Regions from separate parts of the Streptomyces sp. SCSIO 30461 genome, predicted to be linked through region 2. Evidence: riboswitches for the same ligand, from Rfam matches in the RefSeq annotation. Region 2 holds a riboswitch; the other holds the start of a gene.
The links. Region 2 has a riboswitch for glycine ahead of gcvT (glycine cleavage system aminomethyltransferase GcvT). Riboswitches for the same ligand answer to the same signal wherever they lie in the genome.
Positions count from the first base shown of each region.

Region 1: it holds a riboswitch for glycine, as region 2 does, so the genes downstream of both, gcvP (aminomethyl-transferring glycine dehydrogenase) here and gcvT (glycine cleavage system aminomethyltransferase GcvT) in region 2, are expected to answer to the same signal.

Region 1 is NZ_CP146101.1:4,936,271-4,943,549, reverse strand. It holds gene V1460_RS22065 (bifunctional nuclease family protein) at 1-100, shown strand, start outside; gene V1460_RS22060 (MerR family transcriptional regulator) at 281-880, shown strand; gene V1460_RS22055 (DNA polymerase IV) at 953-2,512, shown strand; partial or broken gene V1460_RS36485 (PRC-barrel domain-containing protein) at 2,686-2,952, opposite strand; glycine riboswitch at 2,919-3,024, shown strand; gene gcvP (aminomethyl-transferring glycine dehydrogenase) at 3,201-6,086, shown strand; gene V1460_RS22040 (DUF5999 family protein) at 6,172-6,369, opposite strand; gene V1460_RS22035 (hypothetical protein) at 6,755-7,279, opposite strand, start outside.
Region 2 is NZ_CP146101.1:1,845,162-1,852,440, reverse strand. It holds gene V1460_RS08400 (ABC transporter substrate-binding protein) at 1-1,305, opposite strand, end outside; gene V1460_RS08395 (enhanced serine sensitivity protein SseB C-terminal domain-containing protein) at 1,559-2,356, opposite strand; gene V1460_RS08390 (enhanced serine sensitivity protein SseB) at 2,462-3,214, opposite strand; gene V1460_RS08385 (AAA family ATPase) at 3,396-4,115, opposite strand; glycine riboswitch at 4,244-4,371, shown strand; gene gcvT (glycine cleavage system aminomethyltransferase GcvT) at 4,532-5,647, shown strand; gene gcvH (glycine cleavage system protein GcvH) at 5,724-6,098, shown strand; gene glyA (serine hydroxymethyltransferase) at 6,142-7,279, shown strand, end outside.

The DNA.
Region 1 (7,279 bases), 3.1 Mb from region 2:
GGGGATCGCGATCCCGGACGAGCAGGAGGACGAGGTGGAGAAGTTCCGCGAGTTCCTCGACCAGATCTCGCCCGAGGATTTCGGCTCCAGCAGTCAGTGAGCGGGCAACGCCGGTCACCGGTTCGAGTGGGGTCGCATAACCGGTGATTCCTTCCCGATGAGGGGTCATCGAAAACCACTCTTCGGGTGATTATCACTCGGCGTGCCGAGTGTGGCGATCGTTGACGCGCCCCGGGCGACTGCCTACCGTCGAGTTTGCAGGTCAAGGACGGAGGTCGGCGTGAGAACCAGCGGCGACGGTGCGGCAGGGGGGTCCCTCGGAGTCAATCCGGGGCACGGTGGGCCGTATCCGCTTCACATGAACGCGGCGTATGACGCCACGTCCGAGACCGTCGGCTACCGGGGGCCGACCGCCTGCGCCGCCGCAGGCATCACCTACCGGCAGCTCGACTACTGGGCGCGTACCGGTCTGGTGGAGCCGAGTGTCCGAGCGGCATACGGTTCGGGCACCCAGCGTCTCTACAGCTTTCGCGACGTGGTCGTCCTCAAGATCGTCAAGCGCTTCCTGGACACGGGGGTCGCCCTGCAGAACATCCGCGCGGCGGTGCAGCACCTGCGGGCACGCGGTTTCGCGGACCTTGAGCGGTTGACCCTGATGAGCGACGGCGCGACCGTCTACGAGTGCTCATCGCCCGATGAGGTGGTGGACCTCCTCCAGGGCGGGCAGGGCATCTTCGGGATCGCCGTGGGTGTGGTGTGGCGCGATGTGGAAGCGGCGCTGTCGGAGCTGCACGGTGAGCGTGTCGACACCGGTGAGACGCTGGTCGGGCACCATCCGTCGGACGAACTGGCCAGACGTCGTCGGGACAGGGCCGGCTGACCGGTCGGCGCGCGTACCCCGTTCGTACGCCTGTGCGGGCGATTGTCAGTGGCGTAGGGCAGCATCTGGGGTGTGAGATCCGCGCCGCTGATCCTGCATCTGGACATGGATGCGTTCTTCGCCGCCGCCGAGCAGGCGGCGAAGCCGAGCCTGCGCGGAAAACCGGTGGTCGTGGGTGGTCTCGGGCCCCGTGGGGTCGTGGCCACCGCGTCGTACGAGGCGAGAAGTTTCGGCGTGCACTCGGCGATGCCCATGGCGCAGGCGAGGCGCCGCTGCCCCAATGCCGCGTACCTCGTCCCGCGCTTCTCGCTCTACCGCTCGGTGAGCGACCAGGTGATGGGATTGCTCGCCCGCCTGTCACCGCTGGTGGAGCCGCTGAGCCTGGACGAGGCGTTCGTGGACCTGGAGGCGGGTGGTGCGGCCGATGGCTCCGGATCCGCGCGGGAGGCCGGTGAACGGCTGCGCAGGGACATCCTCGCGGTCACGGGACTGACCGGCTCCGTGGGCCTCGCCGGTTCCAAGATGCTCGCGAAGATCGCATCGGAGCAGGCCAAACCCGACGGCTTGGTGCTGATCGAACCAGGCACCGAACGCGAGCTGCTGGCGCCCATGCCGGTGCGCATCCTGCCCGGCGTGGGTCCGGCGACCGGGGAGCATCTGAGGCGGGCCGGCATGACCACCGTCGACGACCTCGCCGAAGCCGGCGAGGACGAACTCGTGCGGCTGCTGGGGAAGGCCCATGGCGCATCGCTGTTCAGGATGGCGCTGGGGCACGATGATCGCCCCGTGGTGGCCGAGCGTGACGCGAAGTCGGTGTCGGTGGAGGACACCTTCGACGTCGACCTGCACGACAGGGTCCGTATCAGGCTGGAAGTGGAGCGCCTGGCCGACCGCTGCGTCCGGCGGTTGCGGACCTCCGGGCATTCGGGGCGGACCATTGTGCTGAAGGTGCGCCGTTTCGACTTCTCCACCCTGACCAGGTCGGAGACCCTGCGCGGGCCGACGGACGACGCGGCCGTGGTGCGGGAGGCGGCGGCCCGGCTGCTGGACGCGGTGGACACCACGGGCGGGGTGCGACTGCTCGGGGTGGGTGTGAGCGGTCTCGCCGACTACACCCAGGAGGATCTGTTCGCCCAGGCCGCTGCCGAGGCCACCGGCGGCCAGGCCGGTGGGGACGAGGGAGTCCCGCGCGACACCGCCGACGAGGAGGCCGATCCGGGTCGGACACCGATCGAATCGCCGACGGAGCGGCACTGGCAAGCGGGGCACGATGTCCGACACGCCCGCTTCGGTGTCGGCTGGGTGCAAGGCAGCGGCCTCGGACGGGTCACGGTCCGCTTCGAGGAACCGTGGTCGACCGCTCCGGGCCGGGTGCGCACCTTCGCCGTGGACGATCCCGAACTGGCTCCGTCGGAGCCGCTGCCCCTGGTCATGCCCGGAAGTCCCCCCGCTGTTCCGGCGGAAGGAGCGTCACCGGGCGATGCGCGTGCTCAGCCCTCCCGGTCGTCGTTGCCGGCCAGCCGGCCGAAGTCGCGGTCGCCCGGAGCGCCGGGGGCCGGTGACCCACCGCCGCTCGGCGCGGGCGGCGGAGGTGTCGGGTTCTCCGAAGGCGTGGGGAGGTCGAGACCGTAGTGGTGGTACAGCTGGAGTTCCTGCTCCGGGGAGAGATGCCGGCCGACGCCGAAGTCCGGTGCATCCTTGATCAGAGCACGTTCGAAGGGGATGTGCAGTCCGTCGGTAGCCAGCTCGCTGGGTTCCAGTGGGACGAACGCGTCCCTGCTGAAGAGGCCGGTGCGCACGGCTGCCCACTCCGGGACACCGGTCGCGTCGTCGAGGTACACCTCGTCCACGGTCCCGATCTTGGTGCCGTTGCGGTCGAATGCCTTGCGGCCTATCAGGCTGCGCGGATCGATATCGGTCTGCACGGTCCCTCCACATGGTCGCACTGCTCCGTAAGTACTACGAAAGTGCACTTTTGTGGGGTCGGCCACTCGACCTTTCCGGTGAAGACCGCGCTGGTAGGCTGGCAGACGGCTGTTGACCCCGCGCGGGAGAGCGCCCCGGACATGCATGACGCGTACCGGAGCCGCCGAAGGAGCAAATCCTCCCCGGAATCTCTCAGGCCCAAGTACCGCACGGGTGAGGTCACTCTGGAAAGCAGGGCGGATGCCGCACGGCATACGCACTCACCGACGGTGAAAACCGGAATGCCAGTGAGCGGGCGGACCGGTGAAGCTCTCAGGTCAGATGACAGAGGGGGAGGCCGTCCGGGCACTCGCCGTGGTGCCCCTCGCAGGTCGCATCGACCAGGAGGCCTCACATGACCGCCAACCGCATTCCGCTCGTCCAACTGGAGCGGGGCATCCCCTTCGAGCAGCGTCACATAGGGCCCGACGCGGAGGCCCAGGCGAAGATGCTGGCGCAGGTCGGCTTCGGCTCGCTCGACGAACTCACCGACGCCGCCGTACCCGACGTCATCAAGAGCGCCGAGGCACTCGGATTGCCCGAGGCTCGCACCGAGGCCGAGGTCCTGGCCGAGCTGCGCACCCTCGCCGACCGCAACGAGGTCCTCGCCCCGATGATCGGTCTCGGCTACTACGGCACCTTCACCCCGCCGGTCATCCTGCGGAACGTCATGGAGAACCCCGCCTGGTACACGGCTTACACGCCCTACCAGCCCGAGATCTCCCAGGGCCGGCTCGAAGCCCTGCTCAACTTCCAGACGATGGTCGCCGAGCTCACCGGTCTGCCCACCTCCGGCGCCTCGCTGCTGGACGAGGGCACCGCGGCAGCCGAAGCCATGTCCCTGTCCCGGCGGGTCGGCAAGGTCAAGGGCGGTGTCTTCCTGGTCGACGCCGACGCTCTGCCGCAGACCATCGCCGTGATCGAGACCCGAGCCGAGCCCACCGGTGTCGAGGTCGTCGTCGCCGACCTCAGCGACGGAATCCCGGCGGAGATCGCCGAGCGGGGCGTCTTCGGCGTGCTGCTGCAATACCCGGGAGCCTCCGGTGCCGTCCGGGACCTCAAGCCGACCGTCGACCAGGCCCACGGGCTCGGCGCGATCGTCACCGTGGCGGCCGACCTGCTGGCGTTGACCCTGCTCACCTCGCCCGGTGAGCTCGGTGCGGACATCGCCGTCGGCACCACCCAGCGCTTCGGTGTCCCGATGGGCTTCGGCGGCCCGCACGCCGGTTACATGGCGGTCCAGGACAAGCACGCCCGCAGCCTGCCCGGCCGCCTCGTCGGTGTCTCGGTCGACGCGGACGGCAACCGGGCCTACCGTCTGGCGCTCCAGACACGAGAGCAGCACATCCGCCGTGAGAAGGCCACCAGCAACATCTGCACCGCGCAGGTGCTGCTGGCGGTGATGGCCGGGATGTACGCCGTCTACCACGGTCCTGACGGCCTGCGGACCATAGCGCGCCGCACCCACCGCTACGCCACGATCCTGGCCGCCGGTCTGCGCGCGGGCGGAGTGGAGCTCGTCCACGGCGCCTACTTCGACACGCTCACCGTCCGGGTCCCCGGCAAGGCCGCCGAAATCGCCGCCGCCGCCCGTGCCAACGGCGTCAACCTGCACCTCGCCGACGCCGACCGTGTATCGATCTCCTGTGACGAGACCACCGGCCGTGCCCAGCTCGCCGCGGTCTGGGCCGCCTTCGGCGTCGAAGCCGACGTCGAAGCTCTGGACGCGAGCGCCGAGGACACCCTCCCGGCCGCGATGCTGCGCACCGACGACTACCTGACCCACCCCGTCTTCCACCAGCACCGCTCCGAGACCGCGATGCTGCGCTACCTGCGCCGTCTCGCCGACCGCGACTACGCCCTCGACCGCGGCATGATCCCGCTCGGCTCCTGCACCATGAAGCTGAACGCGACCACCGAGATGGAGTCCGTGACCTGGCCGGAGTTCGGTCAGATCCACCCCTTCGCCCCGGTCGACCAAGCGCAGGGTTACCTCACGCTCATCCACGAGCTCGAGGAGCGCCTCGCCGAGGTCACCGGCTACGACAAGGTGTCGATCCAGCCCAACGCCGGCTCGCAGGGTGAGCTCGCCGGCCTGCTCGCCGTGCGCGCCTTCCACCGCGCCAACGGCGACGAGCAGCGCACGATCTGCCTCATCCCCTCCTCTGCGCACGGCACCAACGCCGCCAGCGCGGTCATGGCGGGCATGAAGGTCGTCGTGGTCAAGACCGCCGACGACGGTGAGATCGACATCGAGGACCTGCGCGCCAAGATCGAGCAGCACCGCGACGAGCTGTCCGTACTGATGATCACGTACCCGTCGACGCACGGTGTCTTCGAGGAGCATGTCGCCGACATCTGCGCGCAGGTGCATGACGCCGGCGGCCAGGTGTACGTCGACGGCGCCAACCTCAACGCGCTGGTGGGTCTCGCCAAGCCCGGCCGGTTCGGCGGCGACGTCTCGCACCTCAACCTGCACAAGACCTTCTGCATCCCGCACGGCGGCGGTGGCCCGGGTGTCGGTCCCGTGGCGGTCCGTGAGCACCTCGCTCCGTACCTGCCGAACCACCCCCTCCAGCCCGCCGCAGGACCGGAGACCGGCGTCGGACCGATCTCGGCCGCGCCCTGGGGTTCCGCGGGCATCCTGCCGATCTCCTGGTCCTACGTCCGGCTGATGGGCGGTGAGGGGCTGAAGCGCGCGACCCAGGTCGCCGTGCTCGCGGCGAACTACATCGCAAAGCGCCTTGAGCCGCACTACCCGGTGCTGTACACGGGCCCGGCGGGACTCGTCGCGCACGAGTGCATCGTCGACCTGCGTCCGCTCGCCAAGGCAACCGGCGTCAGTGTGGACGACATCGCCAAGCGGCTCATCGACTACGGCTTCCACGCCCCGACCATGTCGTTCCCGGTGGCCGGCACGCTGATGATCGAGCCCACCGAGAGCGAGGACCTGAACGAGCTCGACCGGTTCTGCGACACCATGATCGCCATCCGTGCGGAGATCGAAAAGGTGGCGTCGGGCGAGTGGCCTGCCGACGACAACCCGCTGCGCAACGCCCCGCACACCGCTGCCGCGCTCGGCGGCGATTGGGACCACCCCTACAGCCGTGAGGACGCGGTCTTCCCGGCCGGAGTGCAGGCGGCGGACAAGTACTGGCCACCCGTGCGCCGCATCGACGGTGCCTTCGGCGACCGCAACCTCGTCTGCTCCTGCCCACCGCTGGACGAGTACGACGCCTGACATCGCGGCGGCTGCGCTCTGATGCGCAAAGTGGCCGGTTCGGAGCGTGCACTTCTCCGAGCCGGCCCTCAGCCGTTTCGCCCGCTCAGGCGGCTGTGGCCACGGTCTGCGGCCGGTGCGGAGCGATGATCTGCCCGTCCGGGAGCAGCTCACCGGTGTCCTCGAACAGCAGGACGCCGTTGCACAGCAGGCTCCAGCCCTGCTCCGGGTGGTGCGCCAGGAGACGGGCGGCCTCCCGGTCGGGCGAGTCGGCTGAGGGACAGGGTGGCTGGTGCTGGCACATGGAGGGGTTCTTTCGCTGCGGTGTGGTGAGGAGTGTGCTGTGGCTTGATGCGGTGTTCATGACCGCCCCCGTATTCATCGGTCCGATCCGATCCCAGTGTTGCCCCACAGGCGTCGATCCGCAGGGATTTCACGGCAGCTCGTCTTACCACTTAATGACGTATCACCCGCGCGGACGGTTCAGCCGAAGCACACCATCCCTTCGGGTGGTTCGTGGGTACCGCTCTGACTAGTTCTTCTGGCTTCGCCGGGGCCCTCGGCCGCCATCGGGGACTATGCGGGCGGACTGGTATCCGACGCGGCAATGCCCCGTGGCCCGAGGGCCACGGGGCGTCGTGCGCTGTGCCGTCGCAGGTTCAGCCGTGGGCTGTCACGGTGCGAGAGCCTCAGGCAGGGGAGCCCAGGAGCGGTGCGCGTGTCGCCCGCAGGGTGAGGACGGGAAGCAGCTCGGCGGCCCGGTGGGGGCGGTGGGCCGCGATGCCCGGTGGGGCCGGTGCGAGCGGCACCAGCAGGTCGTCAGGCGCGGGTGCGCCTGACGAGGCGTCGGCAGTGATGTCCCCGTGCAGCCACAGCGTGAGCATGTAGAGCTCCGGTACGGACAGCAGCCGCGGCTGGTAGTCGGAGGTCAGGGCTTCCGCCTGGACCAGCGCCTGTTCCGTTGCGACGAGGTAGGGGCCTTCGAAGAAGTGCGAGAAGGCCCAGCCATCCTGGGTCAGCATCGTGTCAGCTGCGGCCACGGATCTCTCGCCGGCGCGGATCAGAAACCTCCAGCCGGCGAGCCTGGTGCGGGGAGCCTGGCCGGGCCGGGGCACGACCTGTTCCAACACGTACACGGGCAGGGGGAGTTCGGCACTCACCGCGCCCTGGACGGAGCGGAGGGTGGGTGTGGGAGCCTGGCGCACCGCGGCGGG
Region 2 (7,279 bases):
CGGCTTCGGGGTGACCTTGATACCGGCCTTCTCCAGGTCGGCCTTGATCAGCTCGAAGATGTCCTGGGGAGCGGGCATGTACGGCCGGGTGACCTCGGTCGGGTAGCAGAACTCGACGGAGAGACCGCTCGACTTCGCGGACGCCAGCAGCGACTTGGCCTTGCCGGTGTCGAACTCGTACTTCTTCACGTTCTCGGAGAAGCCGGCGACCGTGTCGGGCATGAACTGGGTCGCGACCTTGCCGCCCTCGGGCAGCTGGGTCTTGACCAGGTTCTCGCGGTCGATGGCGTGCGCGATGGCCTGGCGGACCTCGGGCTTCTTCAGCGCCGGGTTCTTCTCCTGGGACATACCGAGGTAGAAGAGGTTGAAGACGTCGCGGGTCGGCACCTCGAAGCCGGCGCCCTCCAGCGTCTTGATGTCGGCGGGCGCGACCAGGTCGTAGCCGTCGATGTCACCGGCCTGGAGGGCCTGGCGGCGGCCGTCCTCGGTGTCGATGGTGCGGAAGACGAGGTTCTTCACCTTCGCCTTCTCGCCCCAGTAGTCGTCGAAGCGCTCAAGGCTGACTTCCTTGTTCGCCTTGTTCCACTTCGTGATCTTGTACGGGCCGGTACCGGCGACCGTGCCGGCCTCCTGGCTGTACTTGGGGTATGTGATGGCGTCGCCCTTGGCGCTGGCGTCCTGCTTCTCGTACTCCTTGATCGCCTTCGGCGAGTGGATGGCGAGAGCCTGGAGCGAGAAGCCACCGGGCAGGTTGGCCGAGGGCTCGTTGACCTCGATGACCGCGGTGTTCTCGTCCTTGGCGGTGCAGGACTTGTAGTTCGCCTTCGGCGCTTCCTTGTCCTCGTTGACCTTGAACCCGCCCATGATGGTCTGCCAGTAGTAGGAGACCGCGCTGGACTGGTAGGTGCCCTTCCAGTTGAACCAGTGGTCGTAGTTGGCGCAGACCGCGGCGGCGTTGAGCGCCTCGCCGTCGTGGAACTTGACACCCTTGCGCAGGTTGAAGGTCCAGACCTTGCCGGCCGGGTCGCTGGACCACTTCTCGGCGAGACCGCCGACGAGCTCGCTGCCGCCGGACTCGTGCTCCAGCAGCGCCTCGAACGCCTGGCGGGTGACCCGGAAGGTCTCACCGTCGGACGCGAGAGCCGGGTCGAGGGCGCCCGGGTCACCCGGCGCACCGAAGACAAAGGTGTCCCCTGCGCCCTTGCCGCCGTCGTCGCCGCGCTCACTGGAGCAGCCGGTGGCAATGAGGCCGACCGCAAGGACCGCCGTCATCGCCCGAACGGCTCGGGACTTGAATATTCGCATGGGTCCACCCCTGGGTCGCCATGTGTGGGTCTTGACCGGCCGAACACTACTCACGCATGTCAGGACAGAGAACAGTCCGTATAGCGGTGATACCGAGCTGAGACCCGGACACTTGACAAATCGGGCGCATGCGGGACATCACAGCGCTTCGTTTAACTTCCCGGACACAAACGGATGTTGGGGAAGCAGGCTGCGATGACCGGAGGCGGGGCGGGTCGCCGCACGACAGAGCGTCCGATCGGCGATGCGCAGCTCAGCGGTACTGGGCGGAGGGCGGGTAGCCGTAACCGGGCTGCGGGGACTGGCCCGGTGCTCCGTGCGCCTCGCGGTCGTAGAACGGGCGGGCGTTGGCCCGCAGCCACATCGCCACCGGGTCGTACTCGTCGGACATGGCGACGGTGGAGACGGGCAGCCCGTCCGGCACCGCGGCGATCGACTGCTGCATCATCGCCCGCACGCTCTCGACGGACTGCTGCCCCGTGTCGTAGAGATCGAGGCCGATGGCGAGATACGGGGCACCGAGCGCGGGCTGCACCCAGACGCGGCGCAGCGAGCGGATGGCGGGAGTGCGGTGCGCGTTCTGCGTGAGCAGCGCGTAGAACTGCGGGAGTTCGATGGCGGGGTCGGTCAACCGCAGCGGTCCCGCGGGCATACGGTCGAGGCCCGTGGCGATACGGCGCAGATCCGGCCAGGGGATGCCGACGCCACCGCCCGGGGCATGCGGGTTCAGCCAGACGCCATAGCGGTCGGGGAAGAGAGCGCGGGCGACGTCCAGGGCGCCGGTGACCTCGTGTGCCCGGTCCCAGCCGGAGGCGGTGAGCTCCTGGGGGGAGGTGACGCACGGGGCGTAGAGCTGGCCGTCGACCTCCATGTTTCCGTACTGGGCGTCGGCGGAGCCGGGTCCGCCGTGCCACAGCAGCATCCACAGCCGGCCGGCCGCGGGGTCGGCGAGTGCGTGCAGCAGCGCCTCGTAGGCGTCGTACCGCCCGGGCGTCACCTGGCGCAGCATGTGCTCGACCTGCCCGGCCGCCGCAGTGCCCGACGCGCTCACTTGGACCCCGCCCCTCTTCGATCCGTTTTGGGAAACCAGCTTATGCGGCCGTACCGACACCGACCGGACGCGTGCCGTGCCGCTCTCGTGCGCGTCCGGACACGCCTATGCGTGCGGCGGGGGGTACTGCCGGGTGTAGAAGGGCCGCACCCGGTTCAGCATCCAGTCGCCCACCGGGTCCTGGGCGACGTCCAGCAGGACCAGGTTGACCGGCCATTTCACGGGGGCCCGGCCCAGCGCCCGGCCGAGTGCGTCCATCGGGGCGGTGCGGTGGTGCCCCTCCCAGGCGGACATCTGGACACCGACGAACAGGGTCGGAGCGTCGCCCTCGATGCTCGCGAGGACCCGGCGGGCGGTCTGCACGACGCCGGTCTCCTCGAACTCTCCGGCCGCGGCGGCGAGGAAGTCGATGGGCTCCTCCTGCCAGTCCGGCTCGAACAGCCGCACCCGGGCTCCGCTCGCGGGCCCGTCCAGCGGGGTGCGGCCGGCCCGGCACAGTTCGGCGACGGCCGGCGGTGGCAGGGGTACGCCGACGGCGCCGCCGGGGTTCACTGCGATGCCCAGCCGGGGCGGCAGACCACGGGCGAACTCGACCGCCGGGGCCACGGTGCCGGACATGTGTTCGCCCAGGCATCGCACGAACTGCTGGTGCGAGCTGTACACGGGCACATAGGGAGCCCCGTCGATCTCCAGCGTCGGGAGGTCGAGACTCGGGCTGTCCGGTCCGCCTCCGTTGGGCAGGGGCACCCAGACGTGGCTGCGGCCGAGCACCTCGACGAGCCGGCCGCCCGCGCCCGGCGTCCCTACGGATGCGGCCAGCACCTCCTCCAGCTCATTGGAGGGCCATGTCGTGTCCACTTCGTCCCTGCTTCCCCGTCCGCCCGGCCGGTCCGGGTGTGCTCTGCCTCGCGACTTCCCCGCGCCAGCAGAGTAACCGTAATGGCGTAAGGCGACCGGGGCACGGCGGCTCACGAACGGGTACTCGCTCGAACGGGTATGGGAGTGGGACCGGAAGTCACAGAGCGGACGGCTCCGGGCCTCACCCCGGTCTGCCGAAGCCGATCCGCTTCAGCACGGTCGCCGCGTCCCGGTCCAGCAGAGTCGCCGAGGCACACCCCGCCGGAAGACGCCCGCGCTCGGCGTCCCGCACGAGCCGGGAGACCGCGCGCCGGTGGCGGCCGAAGGCGTACGGGGAGACGCCGCGGCCCCGTTCGTGCTGCCCCGCACGGGCGACAGCCGGGGTGACGTCCAGCAGGAGGAGGTGGAGGGAGCTGCCGCGGCGCCGGGCCTCGCGGGCCAGCCAGCGGCGGACCCAGGACTGGGTGCCGCAGTCGTGCACGACCACCCCGGAACCGGAGCGCAGCACACGCCACAGACCCGCGTAGTGGGCGACACGGACCAGCGGGCGGTACACCGCGTAGGGCAGCAGCCGCGGCATCCGGGTGTCCCAGCGGTCGCGGGTGTCCTGGGAGTCGATCCCGCGGCCGTCCGCCGCCCGACGGATCAGGGTGGACTTGCCGCTTCCGGGCAGACCGGAGATCACCACCACGTCCCCGGCGGCGAACTCCAGTCCTCGCGGGCTCCGCCCGGCGCGCTCCCGCAGGTCGCGCACCACGGGCCGCCTGTTCGCCGTCGCACGCACACCCACGCCGCCCGTGCCCAGGAGCCCGCGCACCCGCACGGGCAGCCGAGCTCCGTCGGGTACTTCGGAAACGCCGGGTGTTGTCGTCATCGAGGCACCTGACCGCTCCAACGTCATCGCACTCCCCCTTGTCGGGTCGCAGAGACCCTGCCCAAGAAGCCTAAAGAAAAGGTAATGACCATCAAGTGATTTGCCGATCGTGACACCCGTGCGATGATGAGGCCGCCAACTGCATACCGGCCGCTTGAATCCGCGCGGGAGAGTCCCGGTCATCGTCATGTGTGTACCTGTGGTCACCATGTGTACGAGCACCGGGCGCCGAAGGAGCAAGTCCCTCCCTTGAATCTCTCAGGCCCCGTACCGCGTGGATGAGGCAGATCTGAAAAGCGGGCCGCAGGCATCTGCGGCTCCACCCAAGGTGCAAGTCTTGCCCCGCCTGTACGCCGTGTACACCGGGCCATGACGAACCTCTCAGGTTTCATGACAGATGGGGAGGATCGTCCTCGCCAGTCATGCCCTGGGAGTCCTATCCAATGAGCACCACCCCCCGTCTCACCGCCCTCGACGCGCTGCACCGCTCGCTGGGCGCGACCATGACCGACTTCGCGGGCTGGGACATGCCCCTGCGGTACGGCAGTGAGCGCGACGAACACAACGCCGTACGTACCAAGGCCGGTCTCTTCGACCTTTCCCACATGGGCGAGATCACGGTGACCGGACCGCAGGCCGCCGCCCTTCTGGACTACGCGCTGGTCGGCAACATCGGTGGGGTCGGGGTCGGCCGGGCGCGGTACACGATGATCTGCCAGGAGGACGGCGGGATCCTCGACGACCTGATCGTCTACCGGCTGGGCGACCAGGAGTACATGGTCGTCGCCAACGCCTCCAACGCGCAGATCGTGCTGGACGCCCTGACCGCGCGCGCCGACGGCTTCGACGCGGCCGTGCGGGACGACCGCGAGGCCTACGCGCTGATCGCGGTGCAGGGCCCGGAGTCCCCCGGCATCCTGAAGTCGCTCACGGACGCGGACCTCGACGGTCTCAAGTACTACGCGGGCCTGCCCGGCACCGTCGCCGGGATCCCCGCGCTGATCGCCCGTACCGGCTACACCGGCGAGGACGGCTTCGAGCTCTTCGTGGAGCCGCAGCACGCCGAGAAGCTGTGGCAGGCGCTGACCGAGGCGGGCGCGCCCGCCGGTCTCGTGCCCTGCGGCCTGTCCTGTCGCGACACGCTGCGCCTGGAGGCCGGCATGCCGCTGTACGGACATGAGCTGACCACCTCGCTCACCCCGTTCGACGCGGGTCTCGGCCGGGTCGTGAAGTTCGAGAAGGAGGGCGACTTCGTAGGCCGGACCGCGCTGGAGGCCGCCGCAGAGCGCGCCGCCGCCAACCCGCCGCGCAAGCTGGTCGGCCTGGTCGCCGACGGCCGCCGGGTGCCGCGCGCCGGAATGCCGGTGGTCGTGGACGGCGGGGTCGTGGGCGAGGTCACCTCCGGCGCCCCCTCCCCCACCCTGGGCAAGCCGATCGCCATGGCCTACGTGGACGCCGCGCACGCCGCGCCGGGCAGCACGGGTGTGGGCGTCGACATCCGCGGTACCCATGAGCCGTACGAGGTCGTCGCGCTCCCCTTCTACAAGCGCCAGAAGTAGCCCCTTGCTGCCTCTCCGGCAGCCTGTCAGCAGCCCCCGTCAGCAGCACTTCCCCGCGTACAGGAGAATTCAGGCCATGAGCAACCCCCAGCAGCTGCGCTACAGCAAGGAGCACGAGTGGCTGTCGGCCGCCGAGGACGGCGTGTCGACGGTCGGCATCACGGAGCACGCGGCGAACGCCCTGGGCGACGTCGTCTATGTGCAGCTCCCCGAGGTCGGTGACACGGTGACCGCGGGCGAGACCTGCGGCGAGCTGGAGTCGACCAAGTCGGTCAGCGACCTGTACTCCCCGGTGTCCGGTGAGGTCACCGAGGTCAACGACGACGTCGTGAGCGACCCGTCTCTCGTCAACACCGCTCCGTTCGAGGGCGGCTGGCTGTTCAAGGTGCGCGTCGCGGACGAGCCGGCCGACCTGCTCTCCGCCGACGAGTACACCGAGTTCGCCAGCTGACCCACGGCCACCGGCCACAGCCCCAGCCACAAGGGATCGCGTGATGTCGCTTCTGAACACCCCCCTGCACGAGCTCGACCCGGACGTCGCCGCCGCCGTCGACGCCGAGCTCCACCGCCAGCAGTCCACCCTGGAGATGATCGCCTCGGAGAACTTCGCTCCGGTCGCGGTCATGGAGGCCCAGGGCTCCGTCCTGACCAACAAGTACGCCGAGGGCTACCCGGGCCGCCGCTACTACGGCGGCTGCGAGCACGTCGACGTGGTCGAGCAGATCGCCATCGACCGCATCAAGGCGCTGTTCGGCGCCGAGCACGCCAACGTGCAGCCGCACTCGGGTGCCCAGGCCAACGCGGCGGCGATGTTCGCGCTGCTCAAGCCGGGCGACACGATCATGGGCCTGAACCTCGCGCACGGCGGGCACCTGACCCATGGCATGAAGATCAACTTCTCCGGCAAGCTCTACAACGTGGTCGCCTACCATGTGGACGACGCCACCGGCCAGGTCGACATGGCCGAGGTCGAGCGGCTCGCCAAGGAGTCCAAGCCCAAGTTGATCGTGGCCGGCTGGTCGGCGTACCCCCGCCGGCTGGACTTCGCCGCCTTCCGCCGGATCGCGGACGAGGTCGGCGCGTACCTGATGGTCGACATGGCCCACTTCGCGGGCCTGGTCGCCGCGGGCCTGCACCCCAACCCGGTGCCGCACGCGCATGTCGTGACCACGACCACGCACAAGACGCTGGGCGGTCCGCGCGGCGGTGTGATCCTGTGCACCTCCGAGCTGGCCAAGAAGATCAACTCCGCGGTCTTCCCGGGTCAGCAGGGCGGTCCGCTGGAACATGTCATCGCGGCCAAGGCGGTCTCCTTCAAGGTCGCGGCCTCCGAGGACTTCAAGGAGCGCCAGCAGCGCACGCTGGATGGCGCGCGGATCCTCGCCGAGCGCCTGGTGCAGGCCGATGTGACAGAGGTCGGCGTCTCCGTCCTGTCCGGCGGCACGGACGTGCACCTGGTCCTGGTCGACCTGCGGAACTCCGAGCTCGACGGCCAGCAGGCCGAGGACCGCCTCCACGAGGTCGGCATCACGGTCAACCGGAACGCAATCCCGAACGACCCCCGCCCGCCGATGGTCACCTCGGGTCTGCGGATCGGCACCCCGGCCCTCGCGACCCGCGGCTTCCAGGCCG